2 regions of the Flexivirga sp. G2 genome follow, and region 1 is predicted to be linked to the other one. Evidence: predicted binding sites of a transcription regulator. Region 1 holds the regulator's gene; the other holds the start of a gene.

Region 1 (7,846 bases):
TCGTGATGGAGTGGGCGGCGGTCATCCGCGACATGAAGCAGGGGCCTTCGGATAGCACAGCGGCCGCACCGTCAGCGCGGCCACCGCTCTCCCAGTGCTCCCGCGAAATTCCGTAACCAGTGGCCACGGAGTACGTCCGATTAGACAAGACGTGTCCTCCGACTTTTGGTTATGTCAACCTCAGTTGGTTCCGGGTGATGGTTTGATTTAACCCCGTGGGGGTGGGCCGTGGTGTGGCTGCTGTCACTGCCGTGGGCGTCCGGTGTCGAGGCAGTCGCGCAGACGGTCTAAGAACTGTCCGGAAGACTCGCTGTCCTGCCACGTTTGATAAGCGGTGGCGGCGCAGGCCCATGCGAGGTTCAGCATCAGCCGGTACTCGACCTCATTCCCGTCGGCCAGCGAGCGTCGCTTGTGTACCCAGTCGGCGAGGTCCTGGGTGAAGAGCTCGCCGAATGTTTCTGATGAGCGGGCTAGCGCTCGGTTGTCCCGTTTGAGATGTCGCTGCAGAGGTATCCGCTCTCGCAGAAGTTCGCCGAAGTCGAGGAAGATCGCGGTCAGCGAGTCCCACAGGGGTTCCTCGAGCGGTCGTCGATGCATGCTGGACAGCCACGAGTCACGGTCGCCGGGGTCCTGATCGAACACGACCGCTTCCTTGCTAGCGAAGTAGTTGAAGAACGTGGCCCGCGAGACACCTGCTGCTGTCGCGATCTGCTCGACTGTTGACTGATCGAATCCCTGCGTTGCGTACAGGTTCAACGCGGCACTATGGATAGTGCGCCAGGTCTCGAGCTTCTTCTCCGCGCGTGCCATGTGACCCTTCCCGAGATGCACCATTTGCCTCCGCCAACAGCAGCTCGGCCAGAAACCCCGGGTAGGACAGTTGTTCTTTGCCGGCGACGGTGATTGCGTCGTCGAGCACGCCGCGGATGGTGGGTAGCCGTAGCCGTAGCCGTAGCCGGCGGCAGGCTTGGTCGACCGCGGCCAGGGGGCGGCTTCTTCGGTCAGCCCGCGCCCCCGATGCCGGGTCGGGGAAGACGCGAAATATGGGCTCGAATTGGCCTCTGTGTGCCACCCGGTCAAGAACAGCCGGGTTGAGCATCGTCATCTGCGCCCGACCGCGAGGTAGCGCACATTGGCCAGGAACACCGGGTCGGCGCCAGACCTCGTACGGCCAACCCTTCGCCTGACACAGCCCGTTCGCCCACGCGAACTGCTCGCGCACCTCCGGACGGTGCAACACCTCAGCACGTTTGACGTCGACCACAGCGAACCCACCGTCAGACGTTCCGAGCAGAATGTCAGGCACGTGCTTACGCAGGACTCCACCATCTCGGCCATTCAAGTGAACGGCTGCGTTGCGATCCCGACGACCGCAAGGTCAAATCCACCAACTACAGGCGGTCACGTTCCAGGAGGCTCTCGCACACGACAGTGCCTCGAACTGTGGCCGCCCAGAATAGACCTTGGGTAATGTCGCTGACTCTCGTGCGACGGCGGTATACGAATCGGTGCGGATCTGATCAGCGACGAACCGTGGACCTCGCCAGGTGAGAGCACGATCACGTCCGATGCCAATGTCTCTCGGTACGGACCTCGATCGACAGGGCCGCCTCGGCGGCCTTGGTGCCCACGACTCACGCCATGCGCTACTGACGAGAACGCGAGAAGTCTGACATGCCGCTGCCACGAAAGTGAGCAACTGACAAGTTATTTGAGAACCTACAACGGCACGGCGGCCGCCGGTCGAAATTTGTCCCGGCGGCGGGAATCATTCGACCTGGTCGAAAGTTGAGTCAGGTAAGCGCAACTTTGGTGCCGCCGGTTTGACACGACCGCGGTCACGGGAGTTGAGTCGGACGCAGTCAACTTCGCTCATATGACGCGGAGCAACTCTGCGTCCGGCGACGAGACAAGACAGACGAACATCCAGAGTCAAGGGAGAGAACGACATGGGACGTGCGGTAGGTATCGACCTCGGCACCACCAACTCCGCGGTCGCGGTCCTGGAGGGCAACGACCCCGAAATCATCGCCAACGCCGAGGGTGGTCGCACCACGCCGTCGGTCGTCGCATTCGCCAAGAACGGTGACGTGCTCGCGGGCGACATCGCCAAGCGCCAGGCCGTCACCAACGTCGACCGCACGGTCCGCTCGGTCAAGCGCCACATGGGCACCGACTGGAGCACCGAGGTCGACGGCAAGAAGTACACGCCGCAGGAGATCTCGGCCCGCATCCTGCAGAAGCTGAAGCGCGACGCCGAGTCCTACCTGGGCGAGGACGTCACGGACGCCGTCATCACCGTCCCGGCATACTTCGACGACGCCGAGCGCCAGGCGACCAAGGAGGCCGGTGAGATCGCGGGCCTCAACGTGCTGCGCATCATCAACGAGCCGACCGCGGCCGCGCTCGCCTACGGCCTGGACAAGGGCAAGGAGGACGAGCTCATCCTGGTCTTCGACCTCGGTGGCGGCACCTTCGACGTGTCCCTCCTCGAGGTCGGCAAGGACCCGGAGGACGGCTTCTCCACCATCCAGGTCCGCGCCACGAGCGGTGACAACAAGCTCGGTGGTGACGACTGGGACCAGCGTGTCGTGAACCACCTGGTCCAGCAGGTCAAGAACCAGACCGGTGTCGACCTGTCCAAGGACAAGATCGCCATGCAGCGTCTGCAGGACGCCGCCGAGCAGGCCAAGAAGGAACTGTCCGGAGCGACGTCGACCAACGTCAGCCTGCAGTACCTCTCGATGGGCGAGAACGGCCCGATCCACCTGGACGAGACGATCACCCGCGCGATGTTCGAGGACCTCACCAAGGACCTGCTGCAGCGCACCAAGGCTCCGTTCGAGCAGGTCATGAAGGACGCCGGCGTCACCGTCAAGGACATCGATCACGTTGTGCTCGTTGGTGGTTCGACCCGTATGCCGGCCGTCACCCAGGTCGTGAAGGACCTCACCGGCAAGGAGCCCAACAAGGGCGTCAACCCGGACGAGGTCGTCGCGGTCGGTGCCGCGCTGCAGGCCGGTGTGCTGAAGGGTGAGCGCAAGGACGTGCTGCTCATCGACGTCACGCCGCTGTCGCTCGGCATCGAGACCAAGGGCGGTCTGTTCACCAAGCTGATCGAGCGCAACACCGCCATCCCGACCAAGCGTTCGGAGGTGTTCTCGACCGCCGAGGACAACCAGCCGTCGGTCGAGATCCAGGTGTTCCAGGGTGAGCGCGAGCTCGCCAAGGACAACAAGCCGCTCGGCAACTTCGAGCTGTCCGGCATCGCGCCGGCGCCGCGCGGCGTCCCGCAGATCGAGGTCACCTTCGACATCGACGCCAACGGCATCGTGCACGTGTCCGCCAAGGACCGCGGCACCAACAAGGAGCAGTCGATGACGATCTCCGGTGGTTCCGCGCTGCCGAAGGAGGACATCGACCGCATGGTCAAGGACGCCGAGGAGCACGCCGCCGAGGACAAGAAGCGTCGTGAGGAGACCGAGGCCCGCAACACCGCGGAGCAGCTGGTCTACTCGACCGAGAAATTCCTCGCGGACAACGGCGACAAGGTCCCGGCCGACTCCAAGTCCGAGGTCGAGTCGGCGCTGACCGAGTTGAAGGACGCCCTCAAGGACGAGAACGCTTCTGCCGAGGACATTTCCGCCAAGACCACCAAGGTCAACGAGACCTCGCAGAAGATGGGCGCCGCCCTGTATGCCGCCGAGCAGCAGTCCGGAGGTGACGCCCCGACGGGTGACGCCGCGGACGCCGGTGCCGGTGATGCAGCAGGTGCGTCGTCGAGCGCGTCCGGCGACGACGATGTCGTTGACGCCGAGGTCGTCGACGACGAGGGTGACCAGAAGTGACCGACTCCAAGGGTGCGCAGCCGGGCTCCGATCTTCCGGAGCCCGGCCGGCGGCCGGAGGAAGAGGAGCAGGCCGGACCGGTGATCCGCGACAAGCGGCGGATCGACGAGAACGGTGACCTGCGAGCCACATCGGAGAGCAGAGCGGAGGACACGGTGATGGACGAGACCGCTGCCGATAACGCCGAGCAACCGACCGCGGACGAGTCGGCGGCCGGTGGGGCCACGGGCGAGGCCACCGAGGACGGTGCGGAGCACCCCGACACGGTCCTCGCCGCGGAGCGGCTCGCCGATCTGCAGCGCGCCCAGGCGGAGTACTTCAACTACAAGAAGCGCGTCGAGCGCGACCGTGAGGCCCAGAAGGACGCCACGACGGCGCGCGTTCTGGAGTCGTTGCTGCCGGTTCTCGACGACATCTACCTGGCGCGGGAGCACGGTGATCTGGAGGGCTCGCCCTTCGAGAAGATCGCCGACAAGCTCGATGCGACGCTCACCAAGTTGGGCCTGACCGCGTTCGGCGCCGTTGGTGAGCCGTTCGACCCGACGCACCACGAGGCCCTGATGCACATCGAGGCCGAGGTGCCGGAGGGTTCGGAGGGCACCACGATCGTGCAGGTCATGCAGCCGGGCTACCGGTTGGGTGAGCGCATGGTCCGGCCCGCACGCGTCGCGGTGGCGGACCCGTCCTGATGCAGCCCCAGTCATGGGTCGGGCGGGGGTTGATCGCGAATCCACGCCCGACCCATGACCTTTCGGATTTGGAGTGATCGATGGCCAGTCAGGATTGGCTCGAGAAGGACTTCTACAAGATCCTCGGCGTCTCCCAGGACGCGTCGGATGCGGACATCAAGAAGGCCTACCGCAAGCTCGCCCGCACATGGCACCCGGACCAGAACCCCGGCGACGCCGCAGCGGAGCAGAAGTTCAAGGACATCGGTGAGGCCAACTCGGTGCTCGCCGATCCTGCGAAGCGCCAGGAATACGACCAACTGCGCCAGATGGTCGGCGGCGGTGCCCGATTCACGGCCGGCGGTCCGGGTGGCGCGGCCGGCGGAGCAGGGGGCTTCGAGGATCTCTTCGGCTCGATGTTCGGAGGCGGTGGCGGACAGAACGTCCGCTTCAACACCGGTGGCGGGGGCGAGCAGATCAACCTCGACGACATACTCGGTCAGTTCGGCGGTGGCGGCTACGGCTCGCCGTACGGCGGCTACCAGGCCGGCCCCCGCAAGGGCGCCGACTTGGAGGCGCGCACCACGCTGAGCTTCCGCGACGCCGCTTCGGGCGAGACGATTGCCCTGCAGGCCGCCGACGGTCAGACGATCAAGACGCGAATTCCCGCTGGTGTCAGGGACGGTCAGACGATCCGGCTGCGCGGCAAGGGACAGCCCAGCCCGAACGGCGGGCAGCCCGGTGACCTGCTGTTGCACGTCACCGTTCAGTCGCACCCGGTGTTCCGACGCGAGGGCAACAACCTCACGGTCGACCTGCCGGTGACCTTCGCCGAAGCCGCACTCGGGGCCACGGTGACCGTGCCGACGCTGAGCGGCAAGAGCGTCAAGGTCAAGATCAAGGCCGGCACCCCGTCCGGCCGGAAGCTGCGCGTCAAGGGCCAGGGCATCCAGGCCAAGAGCGGCGCCGGTGACCTGATCGCGATCGTGCAGATCGTTGTCCCGGAGACGCTGTCGAAGGAGGCCAAGAAGGCGGTCGAGGCGATCGCCGAGGAGGAGCGCGCCGGTGGCGTCGACCCGCGAGCCGAGTTGAGCGAGAAAGCCGCGAAGTGATGGCGCGTTCGTCGTGGCGCGGCACGTCGCCGCCGCCGTGGGATGCGCCGATCTATGCCATCTCCGCGGCGGCGCAGCTGGCCGGCATACATGCCCAAACCCTGCGTCAATACGACCGATTGGGCATCGTCACGCCGTCCCGCACGCAGGGCGGCGGGCGTCGCTACTCGATGCGCGACCTGGATCTGCTGCGCGAGGTGCAGCGCCTCTCCCAGGAGGAGGGCGTCTCGCTCGCCGGGATCCGCCGGATCCTCGAGTTGGAGAACCAGGTCGACGCACTGCAATCGCGCGTGCGCGAGCTCTCCGACGCGCTGGCGCACGAGCGCAGCAAGAGCCTGGGTGGCCGGGTCTTCGCCGCCGCACCGGACGGTCAGATCACGCCGCTGCGACCCGGTGAGCGCGTCACTCCGGTGCGCACCGAACGTGCCCTGGTCGTTTGGCGCAAGCGCGGCTGACCGTCTGGCACAGTGGATCCTGTGATCGAGTACCTCATGGTCCTCCCGGACCGCGACACCGCCGAAGAAGTGGCCGACGAGCTCTCGGACAATGACGAATTCGCCTCTGTGCGAGTGGTTTCCGAGTCCTTGGCCGGCGAGGACGACGCCGAGGACGTCGACTGGGTGGTCCACGTGACCGTCGACACCATCGACGACCCGACCGGCGCGGTCGCTCGCGGTCTGGCGGACCGGTTCACCGCACTGGCCGAGGAGAACGACGGCTGGCTCGACGAGAGCAGCACGGGCAGCGAGTGACCCGACGAACGACGAACGCCCACGACCGACCCGGTCGTGGGCGTCCTCGTTCCCGATCAGCCCAGCGGAGTGCGGAACGTGCACGGGATGGTCACGTTCGACCCGAGCGCCTTCTCGGTCAGCCCGATGACCCGCGGCGAGTAGTCCAGCTGCAAGTGGTCGCTCATGTCGATCGGGCAACCGTCCTGCAGCGTGATGTTGTGCACGGTCGCTCCGGGTCCAGCGGTCAGGAACGTGCGCGTGTAGGGCGTGCTGACCTCGTCATACTTCGTGCCGATGATGGTGTAGTCGATGCCCGGCTCGGTGTCGCCGCCGGCGTTGAGGTCGGTCAGGTATGCCGAGCCGATCTCCTGGTCGACCGCCGCCTGACCCAACGTGCTCGGCACGATCGGGTTCAGGCCGAACGCCTTGGCCAGAGTGGCGATGCCCGACAGGGTGGTGCCGTGGTTCGTCGCGCCGAACGTGACGACGTGATCGACCTTGTTGTTCTTAGGGTTCGAGGGGTCCGCGCCACCGAAGTACTTCAGGTAGCCGCGCGCGACGATGCCGCCCTGCGACCAGCCGACAAGGTCGACCTTCTGTGCGCCGGTGGCGGCGAGCACCTTGTCCACCTCCTGTCCGAGCTGTGCGGCGGAATCCTTGATCGGGCCGGTCAGATACACCCCGGGGAACTTGCCGATGATCGCGTCACTGGCACCGAGATTCTCGCCGTACACGCAGTAACCCTGCTTCTTCAGGGCGGGCGCCATGGCGGCGAAGCTGTTGTAGCGGCTGGCCCACGTCCCCTGCACCAGGACAACCGGATTCGGATGTGCCGCCGAGGGCTTGCAGGACCAGTCGTTCATGCCGGGCGCGAGAGCAGTCGGGTTGAAGACGCCATAGGCCAGAGCCGGGTAGAAGCTGGATTGGGTCGGCCCGACGGGGTCGGTTGCAGCACCGGCGGTGCCGATCGTGCTGACCGTCGCCATCCCTGCGCAGGTGACAGTTGCGGCGCAGAGGAGGAGGCGTCGAAGTCCGGACATGGCCACTCGCTTTCGTTGAAATGTGATGCAGGTCACGTACTGATGGATCGAACCTTACTGTTCGGTAAGTACGTGTGTGGTGGTTTGCCGGCACAAAATTCACTGGCAGTCGAACGCCCGGCTGCCTAGCGTTCTGCAGGTGATCCGACAGATCGATCCGAGCGACGACACCGCCATGCGTCAGGTGTATGACGTGGGCGTGGCGTCGAAAAGCGTTGCGCGCCCGTGGTTCTCGCCGCCGTCATACGAGTCCTGGCTCATCGGCATGCGCAAGGCCGACCCGGAGGAGCCACGCGAGCTCTACGGGTGCTTCGACGAGAGGGGAGCCTGCATCGGCACCAACCTGTTGTTCGTCCCGGCGCAGGACAACCTGGAGAAGGTCTACGCCGTTCTCGACGTCGCGCCGGATCGCCGGCGCCACGGTGTCGGAAGTGCGCTCGTGAA
Region 2 (7,846 bases), 150 kb from region 1:
GCTGCGCTGGTGGACACCGGTGATGACCTTCCGGCGTACCGCAACCGGTGACACATCGGTCGGCGGTACCGCGATCCGCGCCGGTGACAAGGTCGTCGTGTCGTATCTCGGCGCCAACCGGGACCCGGCCGTGTTCGACCGAGCCGACGAGTTGCTGATCGACCGAAAACCCAACAATCACCGGGTATTCGGTCACGGACCGCACGTGTGTGTCGGTGCGCACTTCGCCCGCGTGCAGATGACGCACCTGTTCCGGGAGGTGCTGACGCGTACGCGCGCCATACACCTCGCCGGCGAGCCGGCGCTGCTGCGCTCGAACTTCCAGCGCGGCGTCAAGCGACTGCCGATCGGCTGGGAGTGAGTACATGCTGATCTGGATCAACGGCGCCTTCGGAGCGGGCAAGACACAGACCGCGCACGAGCTGCACCGGCGGATTGCGGATGCGCACGTCGCCGACCCCGAGGTGCTCGGCTACGCGCTGCACAAGATGCTGCCCCCTCACGAGCGGGGCGACTTCCAGGACCTTGCCCAGTGGCGGTCCGGTGTCGTCGACACACTGCAGCAGGCGGAGAGTGCGGCACCCGGACCGGTCATCGTGCCGATGACGATCGTGCGCGACGACTACTTTGATCAGATCGTCGGCGGGTTGCGCGAGCACGGTGTCGACGTTCGGCACTATGCCCTCTCGGCTTCGGCCGAGACACTGCACAAGCGGTTGCGGTCAAGGCTGTCGACCATTCGCGGGCTCGAGGACACGTGGGCGTTGAGCAACATCGAACGCTGTGTGAGTGCCTTGGCGACGGAGCGTTACGCCACGCATGTGCCCACCGATGACCTGCCGATCGACGAGGTCGTGGAGTGGATCGCACACGACGCCGGCCTACCGCTCGTGCAACCGAGGATGCGACCTGCGCGCTATCAGCTGCGGCGGCTGGCCGTCGGCATACGACACATCCGGATCTGAGATGACCATGGACCCGGCGGTGACGACGTATCGCTACGTCCGCAGTGCCCTGCTCGCACTGCTGCTGGCGCTCGTCGTGTCGCTCGGGATCGAGACCGTCCGGCACGGCTGGCAGACCTCGATGAGCAGCTACTACTACACGCCGGCGGGTCCGGTCTTCATCGCGGCGCTCGCCTCCGTCGGTGTGTGTCTCGTGGCCTTGCGCGGTTACACGGATGCGGAGAACGTCTGTTTGAACCTCGCCGGGATCAGCGCGCCGATGGTCGCGTTCGTGCCGACTCCGGAGCGCGGCCACCGGCCGGATCAGGCTGCGATCACGAACAATGCGGCGACCTTCCTGGCGGTCCTCGCAGCCGGCTATCTCGTGGTGCTCTTCTTCGTATGGCGGGGCCGACGGCTCGGCCGGCGGGTGTCCCGCTGGAGCACGATCGGATTGATCTCCGTCGCACTGGCGTGGCTGGTCGGCGTGGTCTGGCTGGCCGTGGACCGGGCGTCGTTCGCCGAGCACGCACACACCCTCGCGGCGGTCTTCACCTTCCTGCCGTTCGTCGGGGTCGTCGCACTCAACACCGACTGGGGCGTGCGGGTCATCGCCCGGGAGACGACGTCGAGCCGGACACGCTTCGACCGGGCCTATTGGGCGGTGCTCATCGGGATGGGCGTCGTCGCAGTGGTGTTCGCCGTTCTCCGGTCCTGGGACTACGCACTGCTCGGTCTGGAGGCGGGGATTCTCGCGCTCTTCGCCGCGTTCTGGATCCTGCAGACGATCGACCTGATGGATCCGCGCCGGGATGCCGCGGTCAGCGCGTCGGGCCGATCAGCGCCTGGTGCTCGACCTTGAGACACCGATCCATCACGACTGTGAGTCCGGCCGAAATGCCTGTGAGCGCTGCCTTTTCGTCATACAGGCCGAGCTGGAACCACAACGACTTGGCGTCGGCAGCGATCGCCTCGTCGGTGATCCCGGGCAACTCGGTGCTGCGTCGGAAGACGTCGACGAGGTCCGGTGCGGCAGGCAGCTCCGCGAGACTCGGATGCACAGTGCGGTCGAACAGGGTCGTCAGCCGCGGGTTGACCAGCCACACCTCGTAGTCCGTGTGCTCGATCAGGTATGACGCCACGCCGTGGCTCGGGCGGTCCGGCTTGTCCGAGACGCCGACGACCGCGACAGTCCGGGTGGCACGCAGCAGCTCGCGGGTCTGTTCCGGCGTGGGAGCGGTCCAGATGCTCAGATCATTCACAGTGACCACCGTAGGCCGCCGCAGTATCCTGATCCCGGGTTGCCGGTGACCTGCCTCCTGCCTCGATGGTGAACAACCGGGCGACATCATTCGCTGATCCGAACCCTTTCAGGCGCGGGCCGGCAACGCAGGACCCGGGAACCACTGCGCCGGAAGGCATTTCGTGATCACCATCCAAGAGGCCAAGCAGCTCGCCCGTGAGTTGAGCGGCCAGCAACCGAATCATTCGCGCGTGCTGGAAGCCGTTGCCCACGCAGCGGGCTTCCGCGACTGGAACACCTTCGCCGCCTCCGCCGGTGGGTCCGCGGAGCAGGCAACGCCGCGGACCTCGGACGAACAGCTGGTCGTCCCGATCTTGCGGGTCTTCGACCATCGGCTGGCCCGCGACTTCTATTGCGACTTCCTCGATTTCGAGTGGGAGTGGGACCACCAGTACGAGGACGACATGCCGGTCTACGCCGCTGTGCGCCGCGGCGCCGCGGTGCTCCATCTGTCGGAGCACCACGGCGACGCGACACCGGGATCAGGCGTCCTGATCGTCGAGTCGGACCTGGCCGGATATCACGGGGCACTGCTCGCCAAGAGACATCGCAACGCGCGACCCGGCATCGAGGGCAACCCGTGGGGCGACACCATGACGGTCGCCGATCCGTTCGGCAATCGTCTGGTGTTCTGGCAGCGTCAGCCCGCGACCGGAAGCTGAGCGTCGCCGACGGCAGGCGTCTCGAACGCGAGCTCGAGGATCTCCGCGACGTCACTGACCGGGCGTATGTCGAGCGCAGATTTCACCTCGTCCGGCACGTCGTCCAGGTCGGGCTCGTTCCGCTGCGGAATGAACACCGTTGTCAATCCTGCACGCTGGGCCGCCAGCAGCTTCTGCTTCACGCCACCGATCGGCAGGACGCGGCCGTTCAGGGTCACCTCGCCCGTCATACCGACGTCGCTGCGGACCGGTCGTCCGGTCGCCAGTGAGGCGAGCGCGGTGACCATGGTGACACCGGCGGACGGGCCGTCCTTCGGTGTCGCCCCGGCGGGGACGTGCAGGTGGATCGAGCCGGTGAGCGACGACACGTCTACCCCGTGCTCCGCGCCGTGAGCGCGCAGGTAGGACAGGGCGATCTGCGCGCTCTCCTTCATCACGTCGCCGAGCTGGCCGGTGAGGGTGAGGCGTGGCCCGGGATCACTGTCGCGCACGCTGGTCGAGTGCCGGGGGAGCGCAGCGGAGGAGGTGTATCGAGACCGAGTGTCGTCATCGGCGGCCGATGGCAACGTCGCGGTGGCCGGTTTGGCAGCTTCGATGAACAGCACGTCACCGCCCATGCCGGTCACGGCGAGTCCCGTGGCAACCCCCGGGACTGCCGTGCGCTCGGCCGATTCGGGGGTGAAGCGTGGCCGACCGAGGTAGTCCTCGAGATTGCCCGTGGTGACCCGGACGGGTGCCTCGGCCTGGTCGGTCGCGAGGTTGGTAGCGACCTTGCGCAGGATCTTGCCGAGCATCCTCTCCATCTGCCGGACACCGGCTTCCCGGGTGTAATTGCCTGCCATCTCACGCAATGCGGACTCCTCGATCGTGACGTCGTCCGCGGTGAGGGCAGCACGCTCGAGCTGACGGGGCAGCAGGTGGGTGGACGCGATAGCGACCTTGTCGTCCTCGGTGTAACCGTCGAGGGCAACCAGCTCCATGCGATCCAGCAGCGCGCTCGGGATCGTCTCGAGCGTGTTCGCGGTGGCGATGAACACCACGTCGGACAGGTCGAGATCCAGCTCGAGGTAGTGGTCACGGAACGTGTGGTTCTGCGCCGGGTCCAGCACTTCGAGCAGCGCGGCAGCCGGGTCGCCGCGGAAGTCCGAGCCGACCTTGTCGATCTCGTCGAGCAGCACGACCGGGTTCATCGAGCCGGATTCCTTGATGGCACGGACGATTCGGCCGGGGAGGGCACCGACATACGTGCGCCGGTGTCCGCGGATCTCCGCCTCGTCACGCACCCCACCGAGGGCGACACGTACGAACGACCGGTCGAGAGCGCGCGCGACGCTCTCTCCGAGTGAGGTCTTGCCGACGCCGGGAGGTCCGACGAGCGCCAGCACGGCACCCGAGCCGCGTCCACCGACGACCTCCAGGCCGCGTTCGGCACGCCGGCCGCGGACAGCGAGGTATTCGACGATGCGGTCCTTCACGTCGTCCAGTCCATGGTGGTCGGCGTCCAGCACCTCGCGCGCGGCAGTGATGTCGGTGCGGTCGGATGTCTTGTGTTTCCAGGGGAGTTCGAGGACAGTGTCGAGCCAGGTGCGGATCCAGCCACCCTCCGGGCTCTGGTCGCTGGAGCGCTCCAGTTTGCCCACCTCACGCAGCGCCGCCTCGCGAACCTCGTCCGGCAGGTCGGCAGCCTCGACACGCGATCGGTAGTCGTCGGCACCCTCGGGCTCGTTCTCGCCGAGTTCCTTGCGAATGGCGTCCAACTGCTGGCGCAACAGGAATTCTCGCTGGCTCTTGTCCATGCCGTCGCGGACGTCATTGGCGATCTTGTCCGAAACCTCTTGCTCGGCAAGGTGATCGCCGGTCCACGCGATGAGGGTTTCGAGGCGCGCGTCGACGTCGGTCTCCTCGAGCAGCTGCACCCTCTGCTGCGCCGAGAGGTATGACGCCCACCCGGCCAGGTCGGCCAATGCGTGCGGGTCCGTGGTGGACTCGACGTGGTCGATGACCTGCCACGCGTTGCGGTGTTTCAGGGACGCGACCACCAGTCGCTTGTAGTCGGTGGCGAGCTCCGGGGTGCGGTCGGTCGGCGCGCCGGGCTCGACGATCTCGATCTCCACCCAGAGCGCGGCCCCGGGGCCGGCGACTCCGCGTCCGATGCGGCCGCGGTCGGTGGCACGCAGGACTGCGGCCGGCTCGCCGCTCGGCATACGGCCGACCTGTTCGATGGTCGCGACGGCTCCGACGGTCGGGTAGGCGTCGTCGATGCGGGGCGCGAGCAGTAGTTGTTCGAGGCCGGCAGCCCGCGCCGCATCGACGGCGGCACGCGCCTCGTCGTCGAGCTCGATGGGCAGGGTCATGCCGGGCAGTGCCACCTGGTCGTGCAGAAAGAGCACCGGCAGCTCGGTTGTTCGGGTCATCGCTCTCCTCGTGAGGCGTATGGCGACACGAACGGGTTCGTCGGCCGGTGCCGGTGGACGGGTCGTGTCGCTGCGAAAGTTGAGTCTTATCGGCTCAAGGCTTTGCGGGAGAGTTTTGTTCCCGAGGGTTCGCAGCGCCTGGTGCATGCTGAGCGGATGACGATGATGCCCAACTCGTGGCGTCAGACCGCCCGGGGCGAGGGCCGCGTCAGTCAACGATCCTGAGACGTGGCGGTTCTGCGGTTTCCGGCGCTGGGTCCGCGTCGGCGTCCGGTGTGTCGTCCCGCACTGCGTCCGCTCGCACCCACTGCGGGTCGCTGCCATAGCCGGCGAACGCGGGCAGCACGCACAGCCACTCGCCGTCGTCCCGTTCCTCTCGGTCTTCGACTGACGCAGGGATCCACACCGGGTTGCCAAAGGGATCTTTTCCGGCGCGGAATGAAACGTGTCTGATTCCCATTCCTCAGAACGTAGCACTCATGTTCGACAACGAGGCGCCCTCGCGGTGCGCGACCTCACCCTCAGGCCAGTCCGAAGAACGGTCGACACGGATCGAAACCGCTGACAGACAGCCTCGTTCGTGGTTGCGCCGACCAATCGGATCGACCCAGGACGAGGTGCTGCAGGTCAATCGTCTCGGTCCCGGTGTCGTGTGACCGGATTCCGTCGTCGCGGTAGCCGAGGTGCCGACTGACGCCGAGGGACGCATGGTTGGTGACGAGGGCTGAGGTGATTGCCTTGTCGGCGCCGAGTTGCTCGAACGCGAAGGCCAGGGCGAGCTCGCGAGCTTGGATGCCGAATCCCTTGCCGCGAAAGGGTTTTGCGATCCAGGACGCACTGTCGACGGTGCGCTGCTGGGTGAACCGCGTGCCCTCCAAGGTCTGTATGCCGAGCGGTTCGCCGCCTCGCCATACGCCGAAGTCGAGCACCCAGTCGTCGATCGACCAGAGTCCGCGGTGTCGCCAGATGCTCTGCACCAGCCGGCGCTCGCGGTCGACCGCGAGCGGCATCCCGGGCAGTGGCGGGTATGCCGGGTCCAGGTCGAAATCATCCGGAAAGATCGCCACGAGGTCGCCGATGTCCGCATCACGCACCGGGCGCAGCGTGAGGTTCGAGTCGGAGACGGCGAAGTCGTCGAACGGCCACGAGGAACGCATTGCAGCACTCTTTCAGAGGGAGTGCCGTCGGTCATCCCGTATATGTTTGTGGCAGTGCTGCATGAGATGACCTATTGCTCAAAACTGTTGTCACATCTGAAGATTGCCGCATTTATCTCTTGTTTGAGAATTCGAACATGCGTATGATCAGGGTATGTCCAAGCAGTCGTCGCTGATCCCCGGTGAGAGCATCGCACGGGCATCCGTCGACGCACTGTTGGCGACCGCGCAGACACTCCTGCGAGAGGCCGCGGACCGGGTGCGTGAAGGGACGGTTGAGGTCTCGCGCGACGAGCTGATCGACCAGGTCGTGGCCTGTCAGCGAGTCCAGAACACCGCGTGGGCGGCGCAGTCCGTGCGCCTCGCGCAGGTTGCCGCGATCGAGGAGGTCGTGTCGCCCGGTGCGACGCCACGAGAGGTCCGGCATGCGATCGGCACGTATGCCGACGAATGGTTGCCCCAGGAGATCGGCGCGCGGCTGGGGTGGTCCGACCGGCAGACCACCAACCGCCTCGGCGATGCCGTCGACGCGATTCGTTGCACGCCAACGCTGTTCGAGCTGACTGCCGCCGGCACGCTCGACCCTCGCAAACTCGATGTCGTCGCTGAGACCCTGCGGGAGGCGTCGCCCAGGGTTGCCCGAAGGGTCGAGTCCGAGCTGCTCGCCGCGATCGACGATGCAACGGCGCCGCAGAGCGACGACTCGCCACCCGCGGACGATGCCGGCGAGCCTGTGCCGCTGACGTCGACCAAGCTGGTGCGGCGCACCCGGCGACTGCTCGCCGAGCTGTCGCCCGCCGACGCCGCCGCTTCGGCCCGAAAGCAACGCGCCGAGGCCATCTGCGTCCAGGCATTCCCGCATCACCAACCCGGGCTGAGCACCGTGCAAGCGATCCTGCCCACCGAGGACGCCATGCGGGTGCTGGCTGCCGTCAACGAGTTGGCCAGGCAACTCCACCAGGACACGATCACCGGCAAGAGCCTCGACGAGTGCCGGGTCGACGCCTTCCTCGACCTGCTGCTTGGGAACGTTTCGATCAGCACCACGTGCGTGGTCCAGGTTCCCGTTCGGTCGGTGGACGAGCATGTCGAGGCGGCCAGGGCGACCGGACTCCGGTCTGATGAAAGGGACGAGTCAACGTCGTCCCTCGTCGAGGCGCACGTGGAGGAGTTGTTGCGCTGCAGCGCACGCGACAGCCTCGATGAGCTGATCCGGCTCGACACACCGACCACGTCGCTCCTGGAGCGCAGGCCGTGCACGGTGGAAGCACTTCTCGACCCGAACTCCGGCGGCCGCATCGTGCCACGGGTCCGAGTCGTCCTCGGTGCCGAGAACACCGATCAGCTGCACGCGCGGCCCGACAGG

The links. Region 1 encodes HspR, which represses chaperone genes until heat shock. Its sites were predicted from a motif close to AAGTTGAGTCNNNNNGACTCAACTT; they were not measured.
Region 2: lon (endopeptidase La) is a predicted target of HspR. The motif match lies at 5,400-5,424, and genes of this name have one in related genera.

Annotation. Positions count from the first base shown of each region.
Region 1 covers NZ_AP039675.1:515,559-523,404, forward strand. The annotation lists gene ACZ50J_RS02580 (TetR family transcriptional regulator) at 244-810, opposite strand; partial or broken gene ACZ50J_RS02585 (hypothetical protein) at 812-1,080, opposite strand; gene dnaK (molecular chaperone DnaK) at 1,950-3,848, shown strand; gene grpE (nucleotide exchange factor GrpE) at 3,845-4,537, shown strand; gene ACZ50J_RS02600 (DnaJ C-terminal domain-containing protein) at 4,618-5,628, shown strand; gene ACZ50J_RS02605 (heat shock protein transcriptional repressor HspR) at 5,628-6,083, shown strand; gene ACZ50J_RS02610 (hypothetical protein) at 6,105-6,380, shown strand; gene ACZ50J_RS02615 (esterase/lipase family protein) at 6,437-7,402, opposite strand; gene ACZ50J_RS02620 (GNAT family N-acetyltransferase) at 7,542-7,846, shown strand, end outside.
Region 2 covers NZ_AP039675.1:668,214-676,059, forward strand. The annotation lists gene ACZ50J_RS03320 (cytochrome P450) at 1-361, shown strand, start outside; gene ACZ50J_RS03325 (AAA family ATPase) at 366-965, shown strand; gene ACZ50J_RS03330 (hypothetical protein) at 967-1,806, shown strand; gene ACZ50J_RS03335 (CoA-binding protein) at 1,766-2,206, opposite strand; gene ACZ50J_RS03340 (glyoxalase superfamily protein) at 2,370-2,909, shown strand; gene lon (endopeptidase La) at 2,888-5,323, opposite strand; gene ACZ50J_RS03350 (GNAT family N-acetyltransferase) at 5,845-6,480, opposite strand; gene ACZ50J_RS03355 (HNH endonuclease signature motif containing protein) at 6,635-7,846, shown strand, end outside.